DNA from 3 places in the Halomonas sp. OfavH-34-E genome. Region 3 is predicted to be linked to each of the others. Evidence: predicted binding sites of a transcription regulator. Region 3 holds the regulator's gene; each other region holds the start of a gene.

The links. Region 3 encodes FNR, which switches genes on or off when oxygen is low (the NO sensors DNR and NnrR bind a similar motif). Its sites were predicted from a motif close to TTGATNTANATCAA; they were not measured.
Region 1: the regulator FNR is predicted to act here: its motif matches at 4,421-4,434, upstream of pflB (formate C-acetyltransferase).
Region 2: the regulator FNR is predicted to act here: its motif matches at 4,301-4,314, upstream of NH448_RS12870 (OmpW family outer membrane protein).

The regions. Positions count from the first base shown of each region.
Region 1 covers NZ_JAMXRY010000027.1:34,445-41,362, reverse strand. Annotated here, with positions in the region: gene sstT (serine/threonine transporter SstT) at 1-974, shown strand, start outside; gene pflA (pyruvate formate lyase 1-activating protein) at 1,101-1,844, opposite strand; gene pflB (formate C-acetyltransferase) at 1,933-4,209, opposite strand; gene NH448_RS13145 (hypothetical protein) at 4,580-5,080, shown strand; gene NH448_RS13140 (tetratricopeptide repeat protein) at 5,080-5,985, shown strand; gene htpG (molecular chaperone HtpG) at 6,103-6,918, opposite strand, start outside.
Region 2 covers NZ_JAMXRY010000026.1:46,649-53,566, forward strand. Annotated here, with positions in the region: gene putA (bifunctional proline dehydrogenase/L-glutamate gamma-semialdehyde dehydrogenase PutA) at 1-1,076, shown strand, start outside; gene putP (sodium/proline symporter PutP) at 1,286-2,764, shown strand; gene NH448_RS12860 (hypothetical protein) at 2,908-3,228, opposite strand; gene NH448_RS12865 (OmpW family outer membrane protein) at 3,528-4,136, shown strand; gene NH448_RS12870 (OmpW family outer membrane protein) at 4,392-5,033, shown strand; gene NH448_RS12875 (gamma-glutamylcyclotransferase family protein) at 5,333-5,833, opposite strand; gene NH448_RS12880 (YqcC family protein) at 5,874-6,218, opposite strand; gene NH448_RS12885 (amino acid ABC transporter ATP-binding protein) at 6,402-6,918, opposite strand, start outside.
Region 3 covers NZ_JAMXRY010000045.1:28,063-34,980, forward strand. Annotated here, with positions in the region: gene NH448_RS17595 (heavy metal translocating P-type ATPase) at 1-619, shown strand, start outside; gene ccoS (cbb3-type cytochrome oxidase assembly protein CcoS) at 616-846, shown strand; gene NH448_RS17605 (sulfite exporter TauE/SafE family protein) at 843-1,529, shown strand; gene fnr (fumarate/nitrate reduction transcriptional regulator Fnr) at 1,684-2,424, shown strand; gene ttcA (tRNA 2-thiocytidine(32) synthetase TtcA) at 2,585-3,544, opposite strand; gene NH448_RS17620 (hypothetical protein) at 3,946-4,185, opposite strand; gene NH448_RS17625 (3'-5' exonuclease) at 4,258-4,950, opposite strand; gene NH448_RS17630 (DUF294 nucleotidyltransferase-like domain-containing protein) at 4,947-6,770, opposite strand; gene NH448_RS17635 (sodium:solute symporter family protein) at 6,873-6,918, opposite strand, start outside.

The sequences.
Region 1 (6,918 bases), on a different contig from region 3:
TACTGGTGCTGTATCTGATCGGCACCCTGGTGGCGGCGCTGGTGGCAGTAGTGGCCAGTTTCGCCCTCCCCACCGAACTGACCCTGAATACCGCTCAGGCCAGCGGCAATCCGCCAGGCGGCGTGGTAGAGATCCTGCGCAACCTGCTATTGAGCGCCGTGGCCAACCCGGTCAGCGCATTGATGAACGCCAACTTCATTGCCATCCTGGTGTGGGCCGTCAGCCTCGGCCTGGTGCTGCGCAGCGCCAGTGCCGCTACCAAGGGCATGATCGAGGACCTGTCCCAGGCGGTATCGACCCTGGTGCGCTGGGTCATTCGTCTGGCACCGCTGGGTATCTTCGGACTGGTCGCCGGCACCCTGGCCGAAGCCGGAATCGGTGCGCTGCTGGAGTACGCCCAACTGCTGTCGGTGATCGTCGGCTGCATGCTGTTCGTCGCCCTGGTGACCAATCCGCTGATCGTCTTCCTGGCCACTCGCCAGAACCCTTATCCGCTGGTCTTCAGCTGTCTGCGCGGTAGCGCCATCACCGCCTTCTTCACCCGCTCAAGCGCAGCCAACATCCCGGTCAACCTGGAGCTGTGCAAGCGTCTGAAGCTGGATGAGGACACCTACTCCATCTCGATCCCGCTCGGCGCCACCATCAACATGTCCGGTGCCGCCATCACCATCAGCGTCATGACCCTTGCCACCGCCCATACCCTGGGCATCAGCGTGGACTTCGTCACCGCCCTGCTGCTGTGCGTGGTCTCCGCCCTGGCCGCCTGCGGCGTCTCCGGCGTGGCCGGTGGCTCGCTGCTGCTGATTCCCATGGCCGCCAGCCTGTTCGGCATTTCGGCCGACGTGGCGATGCAGGTGGTTGCTATCGGCTTCGTCATCAGCGTGGTCCAGGACTCCACCGAGACCGCCCTCAACTCTTCCACCGATGTGCTGTTCACCGCCGCCGCCAGCCGCAGGGGCGAACTGAGCGACTGACGCCCAGAGGCGCTGCCGCGCTTGCTCATCTCCTGAAACAACAGCTCTCCTGAAACAACAGCGAGCCCCTCTCACCAAAGGGTGAGAGGGGCTCGCTGCGTTGTTCGAGCGGGCGACGACACCACGTCAGCCAGCGATGACCTCCGGGTGATACCGCGAGGCGATCGTCACCAGGCGCTGCATGGTCTCGCCACTCGGTGGCGCCACTCCTGCCAGCGGATAGTGCTCTCCCAGCTCCTGCCACTTGTACTCGCCAAGTGCGTGATAGGGCAGCAGCTCGATACGCTCGACGTTGTCCATGGTCTCGACGAACTCCCCCAGCAGGTGCATGGATGCCTCGCTGTCGGTAAAGCCAGGCACGATCACCTGACGAATCCAGGTGGGCTTGCCGATCGCCGCCAGATGACGGGCAAAGGCCAGGGGACGGCGTCGGGGGATACCGGTGAGCTCGCGGTGCACGCCCTCGTCGAGATGCTTGAGATCCAGCAGCACCAGGTCGGTGGCGGCAAGCAACTCGTCGAGGACCTCATCGTAGTGGCAGACGTAGCCATTGGTGTCGAGGCAGGTGTGCATGCCCTCGGCCTTGGCCGCCTGAAACAGGTCGCGCACAAACGCCGGTTGCAGCAGCGCCTCGCCGCCGGTGCAGGTGATGCCGCCCCCAGACGCCCGCATGAACGGCAGATAGGTTCTGGCTTCGGTGAGTATCTCGTCCACCGTCACCTCACGTCCGCCCTGGCGATCCCAGCTGTCGCGGTTGTGGCAGTACTGACAGCGCATCACGCAGCCCTGCAGAAACACCAGAAAGCGAATGCCTGGGCCATCCACGGCACCACAGCTCTCCAGGTGATGGAGACGGCCAGTGATCATCATCAGGACTCCTAACGAAAAGGGGCTCCGGGAGACACCCGGAGCCCGGAAAGGGACCGCTGTCGCGGCCCCGGGCGAGACGACTGTCGGCTCAGAGCGTTTCGGTGAAGGTCCGGGAGATCACGTCGCGCTGCTGTTCCGCGGTCAAGGAGTTGAAGCGCACCGCGTAGCCGGACACGCGGATGGTCAGCTGAGGATACTTGTCCGGATTGACCACGGCGTCCTCGAGCATCTCGCGGTTGAGCACGTTGACGTTCAAGTGCTGGCCGCCTTCCTGACGCTCGCTGTGGTGGAAGTAACCGTCGAGCAAGCCGGACAGGTTGCTGCGCTGGGCGCCCTCGTCCTTGCCCAGCGCCCTCGGCACGATGGAGAAGGTATACGAGATCCCGTCCTTGGCGTGGGCGTAGGGCAGCTTGCCCACCGACGTCAACGAGGCCACCGCACCCTTGGTGTCACGCCCATGCATGGGGTTGGCACCCGGTGCGAAGGGCTCGCCGGCGCGACGACCGTCCGGCGTGGTGCCGGTCTTCTTGCCGTAGACCACGTTGGAGGTGATGGTCAGCACCGACTGGGTCGGCTCGGCGCCACGGTAGGTATTGAGCTTGCGGATCTTGTTCATGAAGGTCTCGACCAGCTCGCAGGCGATATCGTCGACGCGCGGATCGTTGTTGCCGAAGCAGGGGTAGTCACCCTCGATCTCGAAGTCCACCGCCACGCCGTCAGGATCACGCACCGGGCGCACCTTGGCGTACTTGATCGCCGACAGCGAGTCCGCCGCCACCGACAGCCCGGCGATGCCGCAAGCCATGGTGCGCTTGACGTCGAGGTCGTGCAGCGCCATCAGCGCCGCCTCATAGCTGTACTTGTCGTGCATGTAGTGGATGGCATTGAGGGCGGTCACGTACTGGCGGGCCAGCCAGTCCATCAGGCCATCCATGCGTGCCCACACCTCGTCGAAGTCGAGCACCTCGGAGGCGATCGGCTCACTCCTGGGGCCGACCTGGATCTTCAGCTTCTCGTCGACGCCGCCATTGATCGTGTAAAGCAGCGTCTTGGCCAGGTTGGCCCGGGCACCGAAGAACTGCATCTGCTTGCCGATCACCATGGGAGACACGCAGCAGGCGATGGCGTAGTCGTCGGAGGCGAAGTCCACGCGCATCAGATCATCGTTCTCGTACTGGATCGACGAGGTATCGATGGACACCTTGGCGCAGTAACGCTTGAAGCCGTCGGGCAATTGCTCAGACCACAGCACCGTGAGATTCGGCTCCGGGCTCGGACCCATGGTGTAGAGGCTATTGAGGAAACGGAAGCTGGTACGGGTGACCAGGGTGCGTCCGTCAAGCGCCATCCCGCCCAGGCATTCGGTGGCCCAGATCGGGTCGCCGGAGAACAGCTCGTCGTACTCAGGGGTGCGCAGGAAGCGCACCATGCGAAGCTTCATGATGAAGTGATCGACCAGCTCCTGGGCGCGGGCTTCGTCGATCACGCCTTGGCGCAGGTCACGCTCCAGGTAGATATCGAGGAAGCTGGAAGTACGTCCCAGTGACATGGCGGCGCCGTTTTGCGACTTCACTGCCGCCAGGTAGCCAAAGTAGGTCCACTGGATGGCCTCCTGGGCGGTGGCAGCCGGGACCGAGACGTCGAAGCAGTACTTGGCGGCCATTTCCTTGAGCTGGCCGAGTGCACGATGCTGCTCGGCGACTTCCTCGCGCAGCTGGATCACCGCCTCCAGGTCCTCGCCCTGTTCGAAGCGCTGCTGCAGCGAGGCAAACTGCGCCTGCTTGTCACGCATCAGGAAATCGACACCGTAAAGGGCGACCCGGCGGTAGTCACCGATGATGCGTCCACGACCGTAGGCGTCCGGCAGTCCAGTCAGCACCCCTGACTTGCGACACTTGAGGATGTCCGGGGTGTAGACATCGAACACCCCCTGATTGTGGGTCTTGCGAAATTCGGTGAAGACCTTCTTGACCTGAGGATCGAGTTCACGACCGTAGGCCTGGCATGAGCCCTCCACCATCTTGATGCCGCCGTTGGGCATGATCGCCCGCTTCAGCGGCGCGTCGGTCTGCAGTCCAACGATGGTCTCGAGACGCTGATCGATATAGCCGGCGTCATGAGCGGTGATGGTCGAGACCAGCGAGGTGTCGAAGTCCAGCGGTGCATGGGTGGCGTTTTCCTTCTTGACGCCTTCCATCACAGTGTCCCATAGCTCGCGAGTGCTGGCCGCCGGCTCGCTGACCAGGAAACGCTCGTCACCCTCGTAGGGGGTCACGTTGGCCAGCAAGAAGTCTCGTACGTCGACGTCCTTCTTCCACTCGCCCCCGGCAAACCCTTCCCACGCTTGCGCGAATTGCTCTTTCATCGACTTGCACCTCAACAGAGTAAATGACAACGCTAGTCCTGCATGCTGAGCGACGGCCATCCCTCGGAGATGGCAGCCGGCCCGCCTGTTCGGTGGCAGCAGCGGTCGCCGCATCGGAGGCGGCGGGTGTGCTGCACGCTTCTCGATCGGCGAAAAAACACCTGCCCTCGAGAGCACAATTCGACCTTAGCAGTAGTCCCGTCGCCCCTACTTGACCCGCATCATGGCGCCACAGGACAGCGATACAGCGCGAGCGAAGCGGCCAAGAAACCTGTACCAGGCCAATTTCGCGCGGCGAGGACGGCCGCCTGCGCTATGCTGACAAGGGCATACGTAGGCCTGAGCCCTGTCCCACCGCTGGGTGCCCGTGATGAACAGCTTTCCCACGCTTCTGGAGTACGGTCTGCCAGGCTTCGCCGTGGTGCTGCTGATCCTCGGCTACCACCTGCTCAACAAGACCCACACCCTGTTGCTCAATGAGCGCTCTGGCGAGACCCGAGAGGGCACCGAGTTGCGCATTCGCTATCTGCAGGAGATCTCCAAGAACGCCAGGCTGTTCATGGCGCTGAGTCTGCTGTTCTTCGTCGGTGGGCTGGCCATGGCGATGATGAAACCCTCGAGCCAGGTCAATCTTTCCATCGCCCCGCCCGAAGGCGTGCTGCCGGTCATCCGTCTGCAGGAGCGGGACATGCCGCTGGATGGCCGGGGCACGGTCGTGCTGAAGGTCCAGGACGACAATGTGCTGCGCATCTTGAACAACGATCTGCACGGCCGGCTGATCGCCATCGAGCAGGAGCGCGACGCCTTGAAGAGCCAACTGGCCGACGTCATCGCTGCAGCGGAGCGAGATTCTCCGCAGGTAGGCTTCTAATGAAGAACAGGCAGGGCGCCTTGGCGTCGCGCGCGATGGCGACAGACCTGGCCGGGCCAGCGAAGGGAAAACGACGGCGCCAACCCACGTCTACGATAAACGCCCTGCTGATCGTGCTGCTGAGCGTCGGGGTGGCGTGGCCGGTGGTTGCCCAGCAGGCCCCGCTGTCCAGGGCCAAGGCGCTGTTGCAGCAGGGTGACAACCAGGCCGCCCTGCGCGAACTACGCCCTCTGCTCGAAAGTCCTGATCCGCTGGCTCGGATGGAAGGCTTGAACGCCCAGGGCTGGATTCTCTATCGGGAAGGCCGCCACGCTGACGCCTCAGCGCTGTTCGAGCAGGCACTCAGGGCGAGTCAAGGTCATGACGGCTTGCGTGAGGTGCGCCTGAAGACCCTCAACAACGCCGGCATCAACGCCTTTTCCGCCGGTGAGCTCGACAAGGCTCGAAGCTACTTCGAGGCCGCCCTGGCCCTCGGCAGCGACGTGGCCCCGCGCTACCTGACCATCATCGCCCGCCAGGCGCCCATGCAGTCGGCCCAGCAGCAGGTCAGCGCGGGACGTGAAAAGCGCATCGAGCGCGACTTCGAGGGCGCGGTGGCCGACTACACCCGGGCGCTTGCGATCGATCCGAACAACAACGACGCCCTCTCCTATCGTGGCTACGCCTACTACCGATTGGGCCAGTACGACAATGCCCGAGCCGATATCGAGGCGGCCCTGGCGAGTTCTCCCCAGCGGCTGGACGCACTGATCAACCTGCTCAAGGTGAGCTGCGCCAGCGGCGATGACATCGATGCGGTGCTCAAGCGCCGAGGTCACGCCATCCAGCGCCAGCGCGAGGCCATGCTCGACGACAGGGAGCTTCAGCGCCAGTGCCCCGACCTCTTCGCCAGCCTGAAACGCTGAACAACCGCCATCGGCGCGGCAAGAACGACGCCTTGCAGTTGCCTGAACGCAGCGACGCCACCCGAAGGTGGCGTCGTGGTTGGGGCGCTTGAGCTCTTGACGTAGGCAGCCAGCTTGTCAGGCACTCAGCAGGGCGTTGAGACGCTTGACGTAGGCGGCCGGATCGTCGAGATGACCGCCCTCGGCGATGATCGCCTGATCGAGCAGGATCCGCGCCAGATCGCCGAAGCCGTCACCGTCGGCCCCTTCCAGGCGAGCGACCAGGGCGTGGTCCGGATTGAGCTCGAGGATCGGCTTGACCTCCGGCAGGCTCTGGCCCGCAGCCTCCATGATACGGCGCATCTGGAAGCCCATCTCGTGCTCGGGCAGCACCACGCAGGCCGGTGAATCGGTCAGGCGGTGGGTGATCTTGACCTCCTGAACCTCCTCGCCGAGCGCTTCCTTGACCCGCTTGACCAGATCCTCCTTGGACTTGGCGGTCTCCTCCTGGGCCTTCTTCTCGTCTTCGTCCTCGACGTCCCCCAGGTCCAGATCGCCCTTGGCAACATCGGCAAACTTCTTGCCATCGAACTCGGTGAGATGGCTCATCAGCCACTCATCGATGCGATCGTGGAGCAGCAGCACCTCGATGCCCTTCTTGCGGAAGATTTCCAGGTGAGGGCTGTTCTTGGTGGCGTTGAAGCCATCGGCGACGATGTAGTAGATCTTGTCCTGACCTTCCTTCATCCGCTCCACGTAGTCGGCCAGGGACTGATCCTGGGTGGCGCTGTCGGTGTGGGTGGAAGAGAAACGCAGCAGGCCGCTGATCTTGTCGCGGTTGGCGTAGTCCTCCGCCGGGCCTTCCTTCAGCACCGAACCGAAGGTGTTCCAGAACGTCTGGTAGGCTTCCTTGTCCTTGGCCAGCTTCTTGAGCATGTCCAGGGCACGCTTGGT
Region 2 (6,918 bases), on a different contig from region 3:
TGTTCGCCGCGATCAGCCCGTGGAACTTCCCGGTGGCAATCTTCTGCGGCCAGATGGTCGCCACCGCGGTGGCCGGCAATACCGTGCTGGCCAAGCCCGCCGAGCAGACGTCGATCGTTGCCCACCGGGTGGTCGAGCTGCTGTACCAGGCCGGCATGCCGCGTGAAGTGGTGCAGTTGCTGCCCGGCGACGGCCCCACCGTGGGCAGCGTGCTGACCGGCGATTCGCGGATCACCGGGGTGGTCTTCACCGGCGGTACCGATACCGCCCAGATCATCAACCGCGCCCTGGCCGAGCGTGAGAATGCGCCGCTGCCGACACTGGTGGCCGAGACCGGCGGCATGAACGCGATGATCGTCGACTCCACCGCCCTGCCCGAGCAGGTCGTCGCCGACGTCATCCACTCGGCCTTCCAGAGCGCCGGACAGCGCTGCTCGGCCTTGCGGGTGCTCTACCTGCAGGACGACGTCGCCGACCGTGTGCTACAGATCCTCGACGGCGCCATGGCCGAACTCCACGTGGGTGACCCACGCGACCTCGGCACCGACGTAGGCCCGGTGATCGACGAGGACGCGCGCAAGAACCTGCAGGCGCATATCGATCGGCTGAAGGGTGAAGGACGTCTGATCAGCGAAACGCCGCTGAAGCCCGAGCACACCAGTGAAGGCACCTTTGTCGCCCCGGCGGCCTTCACCATCGATGGTATCGATGCGCTCGAGCGTGAACAGTTCGGCCCGGTGCTGCACGTGGTGCGCTGGAAGTCCAGCGAGCTCGACAAGGTGATCGCCTCGATCAACGCGCGTGGTTATGGCCTGACCTTCGGCGTGCACAGCCGCAACGAATCCTTTGCCGATGAAATAGCGCGGAAAGTGCGCGTTGGCAACGTCTACATCAACCGCAATATCATTGGTGCTGTCGTAGGCGTTCAACCCTTCGGCGGTCAGGGGCTCTCCGGCACCGGTCCCAAGGCCGGCGGCCCCAACTACCTGTTGCGTTTCGCCACCGAGAAGACGGTGACCAACAACACGGCGGCACTCGGCGGCAACGCCTCGCTGCTGGCGCTAGGGGACGAGTAAGTCAGGCCCTGGCCTGCTGGTCCAACGCACTCACCCGACGGTCGGCGCACCGTCGGCAACCGGCGCTCACCCACTACCCCGAGGGGAGCGCCGGATCGCAGGGACGCGCGTGACGACCGCGCCCACACGGGGAGATCATCGCGCTCGACACAGGGCCGGTGACTTGAGAACGCCAACCACCCACGACAAAAACCACAAGGAACGCTCCCATGGTCGAAAACAACGCCACCATTGGCATCACGTTCGCGCTGTATCTGATATTGATGCTGGTCATCGGTATCATTGCTTACAAGCGCACCACCAATCTGTCCGACTATATCCTTGGTGGCCGCTCGCTTGGCCCCTGGACGTCGGCGATATCTGCCGGCGCCTCGGACATGTCGGGCTGGCTGCTGCTGGGTCTGCCCGGTGCGGCCTACGTCAGCGGTCTGTCGGCCTCCTGGATCGCCGTGGGCCTGTTGATCGGCACCTGGCTCAACTGGCTGATTGTCGCCCGGCGCATGCGCGTCTACACCTTCAAGGCCAATGACGCCCTGACCCTGCCGGACTTCTTCGCCAAGCGCTTTCGCGAGAAGGCACCGCTGTTGCGGGTGATCTCGGCGGTCTTCATCCTCTTGTTCTTCCTGTTCTACACCAGCTCCGGCCTGGTTGCCGGCGGCAAGCTGTTCGAGACGGTATTCGGCTTCGACTACACCATCGCGGTGACCGTCGGTACGCTGGCCATCATCTCCTATACCTTCTTTGGCGGCTTCCTGGCGGTCTCCTGGACTGACCTGATCCAGGGTCTGATGATGGCAGCGGCGCTGCTGGTCGTGCCGGTCATCGCCCTGACCGAACTGGGTGGCTTCAGCGGCAGTGGCCAGCAGATCCTGGCCGAGAACCCCGACATGCTGAGCTGGTTCGTCGATGCGTCCACCGGTGAAACCCTGACCGCCATCGGCATCATCAGTTCGCTGGCCTGGGGCCTTGGCTACTTCGGCCAGCCGCACATCCTGGCGCGTTTCGCGGCCATCCGCTCCGAAGCCGACATCCCCGCCGCCCGTCGCATCGCCGTGACCTGGTCGGGCCTGTGCCTGGTCTGCGCCATGGCGGTCGGTCTGCTGGGCCTGGTCTACATGACCCGCGACCTGGGTGACGGCGAGACCATCTTCATGGTCATGGTCAACGCCATCTTCCATCCGCTGGTCGCCGGTGTGCTGCTCGCCGCCATCCTGGCTGCGGTCATGTCCACCGCCGACTCCCAGCTGCTGGTGTCGTCCTCTGCCCTGACCGATGACTTCTACAAGGCGCTGTTCCGCCCCGACGCCAGCCAGTCCGAGCTGGTCTGGGTCGGCCGCTTTGCGGTCATCGGCATCGCCGTCATCGCCTACCTGCTGGCGATGAACCCGGACTCCACGGTACTGGGACTGGTGTCCTACGCCTGGGCCGGTTTCGGCGCCGCCTTCGGTCCTGCACTGATCATGTCGCTGTACTGGCGTCGCATGAACCAGTGGGGCGCGCTGGCCGGTATCGTGGTCGGTGGTATCACCGTGGTGGCCTGGGCCGAGATGTCCGGCGGCCTGTTCGATCTTTACGAGATCGTGCCCGGCGTGATCTTCGCCTACATCGCCATCGTGGTGGTGAGCTTGATGACCGCCGAGCCGAGCAAGGAGATCACCGAGCAGTTCGACACCCTGGAAGACGCCTGATCGTCGGTGATCGTCTGCCACGCAAGAAGGCCGCCCTCGGGCGGCCTTCTTCGTTACGGGACACATCCAGCACGCACCTGGCGCTCGACGCTCACTGACGGTCGAACCGCCCTGCCCACCTTAGCCGTGCACATCAGCCCCGTTCAAAACAGGCCGGCGTAGCGACACAGCAGCAGCACGATAAAGCTGACCAGCGCCAGCGGATACCAGGGCATGGCCCCCGCCAGACGCCACCAGCCGGGCACCGCGGAGAAGTGCAGCGGCATGGACAACCCCCCGCCCAGCGCCCACACGCCCAGAACTACCATGGCCAGCCTCGCCGGCGTCGGGAGATCACGAATCAGCCAGGGTTCCAGCAGCAGCCACACCGCCAACAGAGCGGTCAGAGCGAGCACCAGTGCCGCCCCGCCCCAGGGCAGCGTCGACATGCCGAGCAACCTCTCACGCCTTCGTCTGGCCACCATCCCGCTCTCTCCTCCGGAGTCTTCTCCCACAGTGAAGACGATTTATCGCCGGACGGCGAGCGTTTATGCAGTGCACAAGCGCGCATCGACGTCTACGCCACAATGTGCAAAAAAATTGTACAGCATTTACATTACCTACCCGCCCAAGTCGATTTAGTTCCATAAATTCTGGCTAGTTACTGCTATCTGGCCAATTAAATATTTCTACAAGACATTTAGAAACACCGTTCGTAAACTGCGAAGCGTACAAGGTTACTTCCCTCGGGAAGGATGCCATCGGATCATCAAGGAGGTCCCGCATGAACATGACTCGACTGATGGGCACCGCAGCCCTGCTCGCTACCACCACCTTCGCCGCCCAGTCTGCCCTGGCCTATCAGGCAGGTGACATCTACGTGCGCGGTGGCTTCGAGAAGGCCGATCCCACCTCGGACAACGGCGACATCGCCAACCAAGATCTCGATGTCTCCGAGGAGAACGGCTTCGCCTACGGCGCTGGCTACCTGTTCCACGACAAGTTCGGTGTCGAGCTCAACGGCTCCGAGGCCATGGAGCACGATATCGCGGTCAACGGCGGTAATGTGGGCAGCGTCGACCGTACCCCGGTCAACCTGATGCTCAACTACTACCCGCTGGGCGGCGTGGAAAACGCTCGCGTCCACCCCTACGTTGGCGTGGGCATGAACTACACCCACTTCTCCGACGAGAGCTTCAACGCCGACCTCGATAGCTCCTACGGCGCCGCAGCCCAGGTGGGTCTCGACCTCAGCGTCACAGACAACCTGCTGGTCGGCACCTACGCCCGCTACGCCGATGTCGATTCCGATATCGAGGTCGACGGCCACGATGTTGGCGAGGCCGAGATCGATCCGATGACCATCGGTGCCGGCGTCACCTATCGTTTCTAAGCGCTTGCGCTGTCTTGAAAACAGCGCCTGCGCGCTCTTGAAATAAGCGGTTGAACCGTCAGCTCGATCGCGCCGCATTCCAACCGCAGCATCGAAGGCGTCTGGCTTTGCCAGGCGCCTTTTTTGGTGCGTTGCCGGTTCATTTTTGTCGACCAAAGGAGGTATTGAGGTAGATCAATAACCACGTTCTCGATGCGGCATACACTGCTTGGCAATCGGGCTCGCCCACTTTTGCCAGTACGCAAGGAGAACACCATGCGCCATCCCCTGATCACCACTGCTCTGGTCGCCGCCATCGCCGGCAGCGCCCTCGCCAGCAGCCAGGCCTTTGCCGCCTACGGCAAGGGCGACATCTATACCCGCATCGGTGTGGCCAAGGTCAAGCCTGACTCCGACAACGGCTCTCTGATGGGGGGCACCATGGACACCGACGTCCATGACGACAACGGCTTCGCCTTCACCCTGGGCTATCGCTTCCACGACAAGTTCGGCGTCGAACTGCTGGCCGCCGAGCCCTTCGAACACGACGTCGACCTGAACGTAGGTGGCACCGATATCGGCGCCAGCGTCGAGCACCTGCCGCCGACTCTGACCGTGCAGTACTACCCCTTCGGTGGCACCGAGGCGCGGGTGCAGCCCTACGTCGGCCTGGGGGTCAACTACACCCACTTCTCCGACGAGGATATCGCGCTGGAAGGTGCTGATCTCGATCTGGAAGAGTCCTGGGGCTGGGCCGGCCAGGCGGGCCTCGACCTGGTCATCGACGACCACTGGGCGGCCAACATGGCGGTGTGGTATCTGGATATCGACAGCGACGTCGACCTCAACGGCGATGACATCGGCGAGATCGAGGTGGACCCCTACGTGATCATGGCCGGTATCAGCTACCGCTTCTGATCCAGGGCTCGACCGCTAACACGCAGCGCCCGCTCCTGCCTGGCAGGAGCGGGCGCTGTGCTGTCACCGTCACAAGATGGCTTCTGTGGTCGCTCGCGTGGCAGTTGCCGCTGCAATTCTCGAGGGAGGGGCTGCGGTAACAGGGCAAGCAGAGGCCTAGGCTTAGTACGAAAAGCCGGCGAGCGATGGTTAGACAAGGCAAAAATCGGTAAGAAAGCGCAGTTTACGAGGTGTAAATGAGCATTTTGACGCGATTTTTAACGCCGTATTACCGAGCGCAGGCACTTATCGTACAAGCCTTAGCGGGGATGATGGCGTGACAGCCCCAGTCGCCCAAGAGTGGCATCGTCGAGGTGCTCGACGGCCTCTACCGCCGCCAGCGCCTGGTGGTAGCCCTCGCTGAGGAAGTCTCGACCGGCCAGCAGGTGCTCGAGGTACTCGCGGGCGGGCCGCAGCCCCTCCCCCTGGCGTTCGGCGCCGGCGATATAGACCCAGGCCTCGATCGGCCCCTGTTCGGTAATCACCGGCAGACGATGACGGTCGTACTCGTGCGGGTAACCTTCGAAGGGATCCATCTGCCGGATCTGCTCGGGTTCGAGGAGTTCGAACAGCGCGCCCTCGACCCGATCGCCCGGCGCCGGCACCACATTGGCGTGGGCGATGCCCGGCACCCGGGAGGCCTTGTTGAAGCGCAGCGCGTAGCCTTCCAGGCTGCCGGCCAGCACACGCCGGGTCTCACCGATGCGCGCGGCGACACGCTCAATGTTCATGTTGCTGCCATAGGCAAAGTACCAGGGCATCGCCTTCTCCTCGCTGGGGACTTCTTCCGTTACCGGCGATTCAGTTCTCGGTGATCAGCCGGTCGATATCCTCGATCACCTTCTGCAACAGCATCCGGTCCTGGGCGCGCGCGCCTTCCTGGATCAGGTAGGCGTCCACCGCCGGGGCCACATCGCAACTGGCGGGCAGGGGCGCACGCTGCTCGACCAGGGCATCGAGCCTGGCGATAAACACGAAGCGCAGCCACTGAGGCAGCGACATGGTATCGATGCAGAACGGCTGCCGACTGTTGAAGGCGGCGGCCTCCGGCTTGTCCATACGCCACATGTTGGCGGCCTTCATGGTCGCCTCGAGCTCACGCAGAGCCGCGCCCAGGGCGTCGTGGACGGAAGGTTCGGTGGGCATGATGCCTCCGCTTTGAAAATGGGCTTGGTGCACGCCATTGTCGCGTGCCGGACCAGCGAGGGCCAGCCCGGCAGCAACACGCGCCCCCCAAGAAACCGCTGGAAATGCGGCACCTCGTAGGGCACGACTCGACGTGCAGACTTTCTCGAACGAGGATCTCGCCGGATGGATGAGCGATTCGGCCTACAGGGGCTCGGCGGCGGGCAGTACCTTGCGCAGGAAGTCTCGGGTACGCGGGTCCTGCGGTGCATGGAACAGCTCCGAGGGAGGCCCCTGCTCGACGATGCGCCCGCCCTCCATGAACACCACCCGGTCGGCCACGTCACGGGCAAAGGCCATCTCGTGGGTGACCACCAGCATGGTCTGGCGTTCACGCGCCAACTGCTTCATCAGTGCCAGCACCTCGTCGACCCACTCGGGATCCAGCGATGAGGTGGGTTCGTCGAACAGGATCACCTCGGCCTGGGCGGCCATGGCGCGGCCGATCCCCACCCGCTGCTGCTGGCCCCCGGACAGCGACGCCGGATAGGCGTCCGCCTTGTCCGACATGCCGATGCGCTCGAGGATCTCCCGTGCCCGCTGGTGGGCCTTGGCCCTGGGCCAGCGGTTGACCACGATCAGGCCCTCGGCGATGTTCTCAAGCGCCGTCTTGTTGGCAAACAGCGCGTAGTTCTGGAACACGAAGGCCGTGTGTCGACGG
Region 3 (6,918 bases):
GGCCAGCGAAGGCAAGCCCCAGGCCTGGTTCAAGCTCGACGATCAGCCCCGTGACGACGCCGCCGAGACCCTCGCCGCCCTCGCCCATCGGGGGCTTGCCATCGAGATCCTGTCGGGCGACCGCGCAGTCAACGTCGGCCAGCTGGCCCGCACGCTGGGCGTCGATCAGTGGCGTGGCGAGGCCACCCCCGAGGACAAGCTCGGGCACTTGAAGGCGCGACAGGCACAGGGTGAAAAGGTGGCCATGGTCGGTGATGGCATCAATGACGTGCCGGTACTGGCCGGCGCCGACCTTGCCATCGCCATGGCCGGGGCCAGCGACCTCACCCGCACCCGCGCCGATCTGGTATTGCTGGGCGAACCGCTCACGGGTATCGTCGAAGCCATCGAGGTGGCCGGTCAGACCCGTCGCATCATTCGCCAGAATCTGTCCTGGTCGGTGCTCTACAATGTCGTGGCGCTGCCCGCAGCGGCGCTGGGCTTCGTGCCCCCATGGCTTGCCGCCATCGGCATGTCACTCAGCTCGTTGCTGGTCATCGGCAATGCCCTGCGTCTGCGACGTGGACGCACCAGGCGGACCGCGACGCCTTCACCCGTCACCGCAAGCCCCGGCCCATGAGCATCCTTTACCTGTTGATACCCTTGTCGTTGATCCTGCTGGGCCTGGCGGTCTGGGCCTTCTTCTGGGCGGTGCGCAACGACCAGTTCGAGGACCTCGAAGGCCCCGCCTATCGCATCCTGTTCGAGGATGAGGACGACACTCGCGGTGCCGATGACGGCGCTTCCTCTTCCGAAACGCCTGCGCAGACATCCGAGCGTGATCCATCGTCCAGAGGGCCTGAGTGAACCCTACCGGCCTGGAACTGCCCCCCATGATGGCGGCCTTCGTGTTTGGCCTGCTCGGCGGTGCACACTGTATTGGCATGTGCGGCGGTATCATGAGCGCCCTGACCTTTGCCATCCCCCCCAGCATGCGTCAACCTTGGCGGGTGAGCACACTTGTGCTCGGCTACAATGTAGGTCGTATCACTAGCTACTGTGTGGCGGGCGCTCTGGTTGCCACCCTGGGTTCGGTGATCGGCCTTTCGCCGACCCTGCGTGGCCTGATGCAGATCGTCGCCAGCCTGATGTTGATCCTGATGGCGCTTTACATTGCCGATCTATGGAAAGGCCTGCGTCACGTCGAGGCACTGGGACGTCACCTCTGGAGGTACCTGGAACCCGCAGGCAGACGCCTGTTGCCGGTGGTGCGTCTGCCCCAGGCGGTGGCGCTGGGCGCCATCTGGGGCTGGCTGCCCTGTGGCCTGGTGTACTCGATGCTGGCCTGGAGCCTGGCACGGGCCGAGCCCCTCGAGGGCGCACTGCTGATGGCGAGCTTCGGTCTTGGCACGCTTCCGGCGCTGGTGGTGACGGGCCTCGCCGCCAGACAAATGCAGGCCCTGCTGGCGCATCGGGCAACACGCCTTGTCGCCGCTGGCATGATCATCGCCTTTGCCGTCTGGCAACTTTGGACTGGGCTGCATCAATGACGCATCCTACCTCTAAGTTATTAATCCTAAAGAGGTAGACGCCACTTTTAGCTGATCTGAGGGTGTAGAATAGTGCCATCAACGTGCTGTACGGGCGACGTCTGTTCTCCCCATGGCCCAGTCAATATCGATCCCAGATCCACAGGAGCTGCGAATGAGTCCTACGGCCCAAGATCGGCGGCGTCCCATGCTGCATGAGACTCGCTGTGAGTCCTGCAGCCTGAGTTCCTTGTGCCTTCCGCTGTCGCTGGAGACCGCCGACCTCGAGCGCTTCGATTCCATCATCCGTCGTCACCCGCCGATCAAGAAAGGCACACGATTGGTCGAGCAGGGAGATCGCTTCACCAGCGTCTTCGCGGTCCGATCGGGGAGTCTCAAGCAGATCACCACCGAAGGCAGCGGCGAAGCTCAGTTGACCAACTTCTTCCTGCCCAGTGAACTGGTTGGCCTGGATGGCATCGACGACGGCCGCTATCCCGGCAGCGTGGTGGCGCTGGAGACCACCACGGTGTGCGAGATTCCCTTCGACCGCCTCGATGCGCTGACCCAGACCCTACCGGAGCTGCGTGCCCAGCTGTTTCGCACCCTGAGCAAGGAGCTGCGAGAAGACCGCCGGATGATGCAGCTGCTGTCACGCAAGACCGCCGATCAGCGCCTGGCCTGCTTCTTCCTCGGCCTGTCGGACCGCTTCCGCCGCCGCGGCTATTCACCGTTCAGCTTCCGCCTGTCCATGTCCCGCGCCGACATCGGCAATCACCTGGGGCTGGCGGTGGAAACGGTCAGCCGTATCCTCGGGCGTTTCCAGCAGCAGGATCTGGTGGCGGTATCGGGACGTGAGGTCAATATCCTCGACCTGACCGCGCTGTCGACCCTGGCCGACACCGAAGTTACCTGAGCGGGCCTGGCAGCAGTGTGCCGGGCTTGGCCGGCAGGGCCCGGTATCCAGGATCTGGAAAGCAAAGCGTAATAGATGGCGTGTGACAAGAAAGAGGCCGCATCCGGAGATGCGGCCTCTTTCGCTGTCATGGCATCATGCACATTCGCTGCTGGCGAGATCAGCCGGCATCCACCACGTCGATGCGCCGGGCCTGGCGTTCGGCCTGTACGGCCTCCAGCCCCTCGAAGTCGAACAGTTGCCGATCCGCCAGCTGCGACGGCGCCACATTGGTCACCGCCTTGAACATGCTCTCGAGGCGCCCGGGATGCTTGACCTCCCACTCGGCCAGCATCTCCTTGACCACCTGGCGCTGCAGGTTGGGCTGGGAACCACACAGGTTGCACGGGATGATCGGGAACTCCATCGCCTCGCTGTAGGCCTGGATATCGGCCTCGCGGCAGTACGCCAGCGGACGGATGACGATGTTCTTGCCGTCGTCGGAGAGCAGCTTGGGCGGCATCGCCTTGAGGCTGCCACCGAAGAACATGTTCAGAAACAGCGTCTCGAGAATGTCCTCGCGGTGGTGGCCCAGAGCGATCTTGGTCGCCCCGATCTCCTCGGCGAAACCATAGAGCGAGCCGCGCCGCAGGCGTGAGCAGAGCGCGCAGGTGGTCTTGCCCTCCGGCGTCTTCTCCTTCACCACCGAATAGGTGTCGCGCTCGAGGATGTGGTAGTCCACGCCGATGCTGTCCAGATAGTTCGGCAGCACATGCTCCGGAAAGCCCGGCTGCTTCTGATCCAGATTCACCGCCACCAGCGAGAAGTTGACCGGCGCGTTGCGCTGAAGGCTGCGCAGGATCTCGAGCATGGTGTAGCTGTCCTTGCCACCAGACAGACACACCATGATCTTGTCGCCTTCCTGGATCATGCCGTAGTCGATGATGGCGTTGCCGGCCTGGCGGCGCAGGCGCTTCTGCAGCTTGTTGAATTCACGCCGTGCCTTGGCCTGAACTTGGGCTTCCGTCTGATCGCCACCCGCAGCAGGGTCGGCCGGGCTGACGCCGGCATCGATCGAGAGATGGTCATCCTCGGGGGTACGGGGATCGAACAGGGTGGCGGAGGCGGACTGTGGCGACATGGGAGCGGGACATCACGGCTGAAAATGAAAGAGGCGCCAGTCTACCATCCGGACGCTTTAGTGGCGAAGAGGTCAGCGACCGCTTACCCCGACGAGGACAATACGGCAGGGGCTTTTCGTCGGCGGCACATCGGAAACCGCCAAGGACGACACCGCCGTAGTGGCGCTCTTGCGCGTCGTGGCCTGGCCTGGCCTGGTCTGGCCTGGCAAGTCGAAGAACGCAAGTGCCTGTCAGCCAGGCCCTAGGCGCTGTCCGAAAAGTCGACGAGCGAAGGTTAGACAAGGCAAAAATCGGTGAGAAAGCGCAGTTTACGGGGTGTAAATGAGCATTTTGACCGGGCTGGCGCACCAGACGATTTTTAACGCCGTATTACCGAGCGCAGGCACTTTTCAGACAGGCCCTAGACGACGTTCAGCGCCAGCAGATAGCGCACCACCACGCCCAGCAACAGCAGCAGGATGCCGGCACGTTGCCAGCCAAACTCGCGCACGGTCAGGGTCAGGCGCTTCTCCCAGAACTTGACCATGCCCCACAGGTCCCGGGTACGGCGATAGTACTGGAGGTAGGCCACCAGCACCGAGACCAGGCCCAGCGCCAGCAGCGTGGGCTCGAGAAGGGTCAACATGGCGTGCAGACTCATGACAGGATCTCCTTGCAGGTGAATGGTTGCCGGTGCGGGCGGCACCGGGTCAGCGCGGATGACGGCACCGGGTCAGCGCGATGGCGCCGTGAGTGCCCCGCTCTCCAGGCGCAGATGCATCAGCGCCGTGGTGACGGCGTCGCCCAGGGCCGTATGGCGTCCCATGATCGGGACTCCAAGTCGCTCTGCCAATTGTTCAAAGGTCGGCTGCACCTCGATTTCCGGGTGACTTCGGCGCAGCCGCTTGCGGTACTGCTGGGCCACGTCGATGGTGGCGTTGGGCAGCGAGAAGCCAAACTCCGCCTTCAGGTAGCGATCCAGCATGGCCAGGTCGAAGTCGATACACCAGCCGACCAATGGGCGATTGCCGATAAATTCCAGCAGCGTCGTCAAGGCCTCGCGTACCTCGAGGCCGCCTTCCAGGTCGACCCCTCGCAGGCGATGGATGCAGATGGAGTCACCACTCAGACTGGCAGGACGCGCGAGCCGCAGGTCCAGCGACTCGCTGGTCAAGACGCGATCGTCACGGATGCGCACCGCAGCGATGGACACCAGCTCCGCATGACGGGTATCCAGACCGGTGGTTTCGCAGTCCAGGGACACCAGCTCATCGCCGGTATAGGGATTGAACAGCCAGGCGAAATCGCCATCGGCCTGCCGACGCCTGTCGGCCACACGCCTGATCGCTCTCAGCATCGGGTACTCTCCCAAGCGAAACCATTGACGCCAAGGCAGCTTGCCCTGGGGGGCTGCCTCGACACTCATGCATACTCCAGGTGATAGCGGTGGGACAGGCTGGCCTTGAACTCCTTGACCAGATGCAGCGCCTCGCGCAGCAGGTCCCGCTCCAGCGAATTGAGCGACTGAACCACCACTCTGTCCGGGGCGTCCGTGGCCCGGGCATCGTCGCGCCGGTAGGCCAGCTGCGCCCGAAGCCGCAGCTCACAGAACAGCGACAACGCCTCGCCGAGATCCTCCGCCACCACCCGCTCGATGCGCCCGAGTGACGCCAGCGCCGCCAGCCGGTCGTGGGTCGAGGTCTCGCGCAGCCCGCACTCCAGCGCCATGGTGCGAACACCGTGGACGATGGGAAAGATGCCACCCTTCTTGATGTCGACGCCGTGCTCGGGCTTCTTCAGCGTTCCAAACAGGGTCAAGGGCGTCGAGAACCGCAACACTCCCCTCGCCAGATGGGTCAGCAACAGTTCATTGCCCCGTGTTTCTTCGATCAGCACGTCGTGGAGTCGGTCCACCAGGGCAAAGTCACCGGCCACCCCCGAGGCGTCGGCAAGCACCGCCAGACGCATCAGGCTTTCTCCGTCGGGTTCGCTGACCCAGCGACGGATGCGCGCGCGCCATTGCGCAAGGGTGCCGACCCACTGGGGGTTGGAGACCATGATGTTGCCCGGGCAGCGCGGATAGCCCAGATCGTCGAGCACGCTGGTGAACCGCGCGGTATCTGCGCTGAGCTCGTCCCACTGCTGGTCATCGGCCAGGATCAGCGCATTGTCCTGGTCGGTCTTCAGGATCTGCTCGCCGCGCCCTTCGCTGCCGAGCACCAGCAGACAGGCGCGCTCGCGCTGAGGGACCGGCATCGAGAAGTGCCAGGCCTTGCTGATGATGCGCCCATTGAGCGCCGACAGCATGCCCATGGCGAAGCGCATGCGTACCCCCTGGGCCATCAGCGCCTCGACCAGCTCCGGCGCACGCTGACTTGCTTCGCTGAGCGAGGCCAGGGTCGTCGCCTGCTCGACCTGCAGGCTGACCACGTAGCTGCGGCTGGAAAAGAAGCTGAGCACATCGGTCAGCTCCACGACACCGATCAGCCGCTGGCCCTGAAGCACCACCACCCTGGCCACCTTGTGGCGGGTCATCTCGATCAGTGCCTCGAACAGGTACTGGCTTTCGTTCACCGTCACCAGCGACAGATGAGCGATGCCACCGACCTCGGCATTACCGTCGCACCCCTCCAGCACTAGGGCCTCGAGCAGGTCGGTCTTGGTCAGCATGCCAGGACCATCGGGCGTCTCGACCAGCAGGCTGTCGGCGCCCTTGTCCTTGAGGGTCAGCACGGCGTCGCGAATGCATGTCGTCGAGCCGACCTTGAGCGGTTCACGCATGCACTCGTTCACCCGGGCGAGCATGAATCCGGCCAGGGTGACCCCGCCCTCGGCGCGACGTTCGGCGAGCAAGCGCGTCTTGCTGATCAGGCGCTGGTGAAAGTAGTCCGAGAAGGCGGCGTTGTTCTCGCACAGCGACAGAAACAAGGTGTGCGGCATCAGATAACACAGGCTTTCTTCTTCGGCGACGAAGCGGTAACGGCTCTGGCCGTTGATCACGCTGATGGCACCGAACAGATCGCCCCCGGTGTAGTGGCCGATGCGCCCCCCGGCGGGGCCCTCGGCCGGGTCCAGTTCGGCGACTTCGCCCTTGTGGATCACAAAGACGAACTCGCCGGACTGCCCTGCATCGAGGATCACGTCATCCCGCCCGTAGTAGGCGATATCCAGCCCGCCCAGGACCCGCTCGCGCTCGGCCTCGTCGAGCAATGAAAACGGTGGATGAGTGAAGTCGATGTCGATCATGTCTGCTCCATGACCGACCCCGGCGAGGCCGGGGTCGGGGAGTGTTGTCGTCTGGCAGGGGGCGACGGATGGTGGGCCGACGCCCCTGCCTGATGGCCCGCTCTAGTGAGCGTGGGCCTCACCCGCGCCTCTCGGCACACGCACGTTC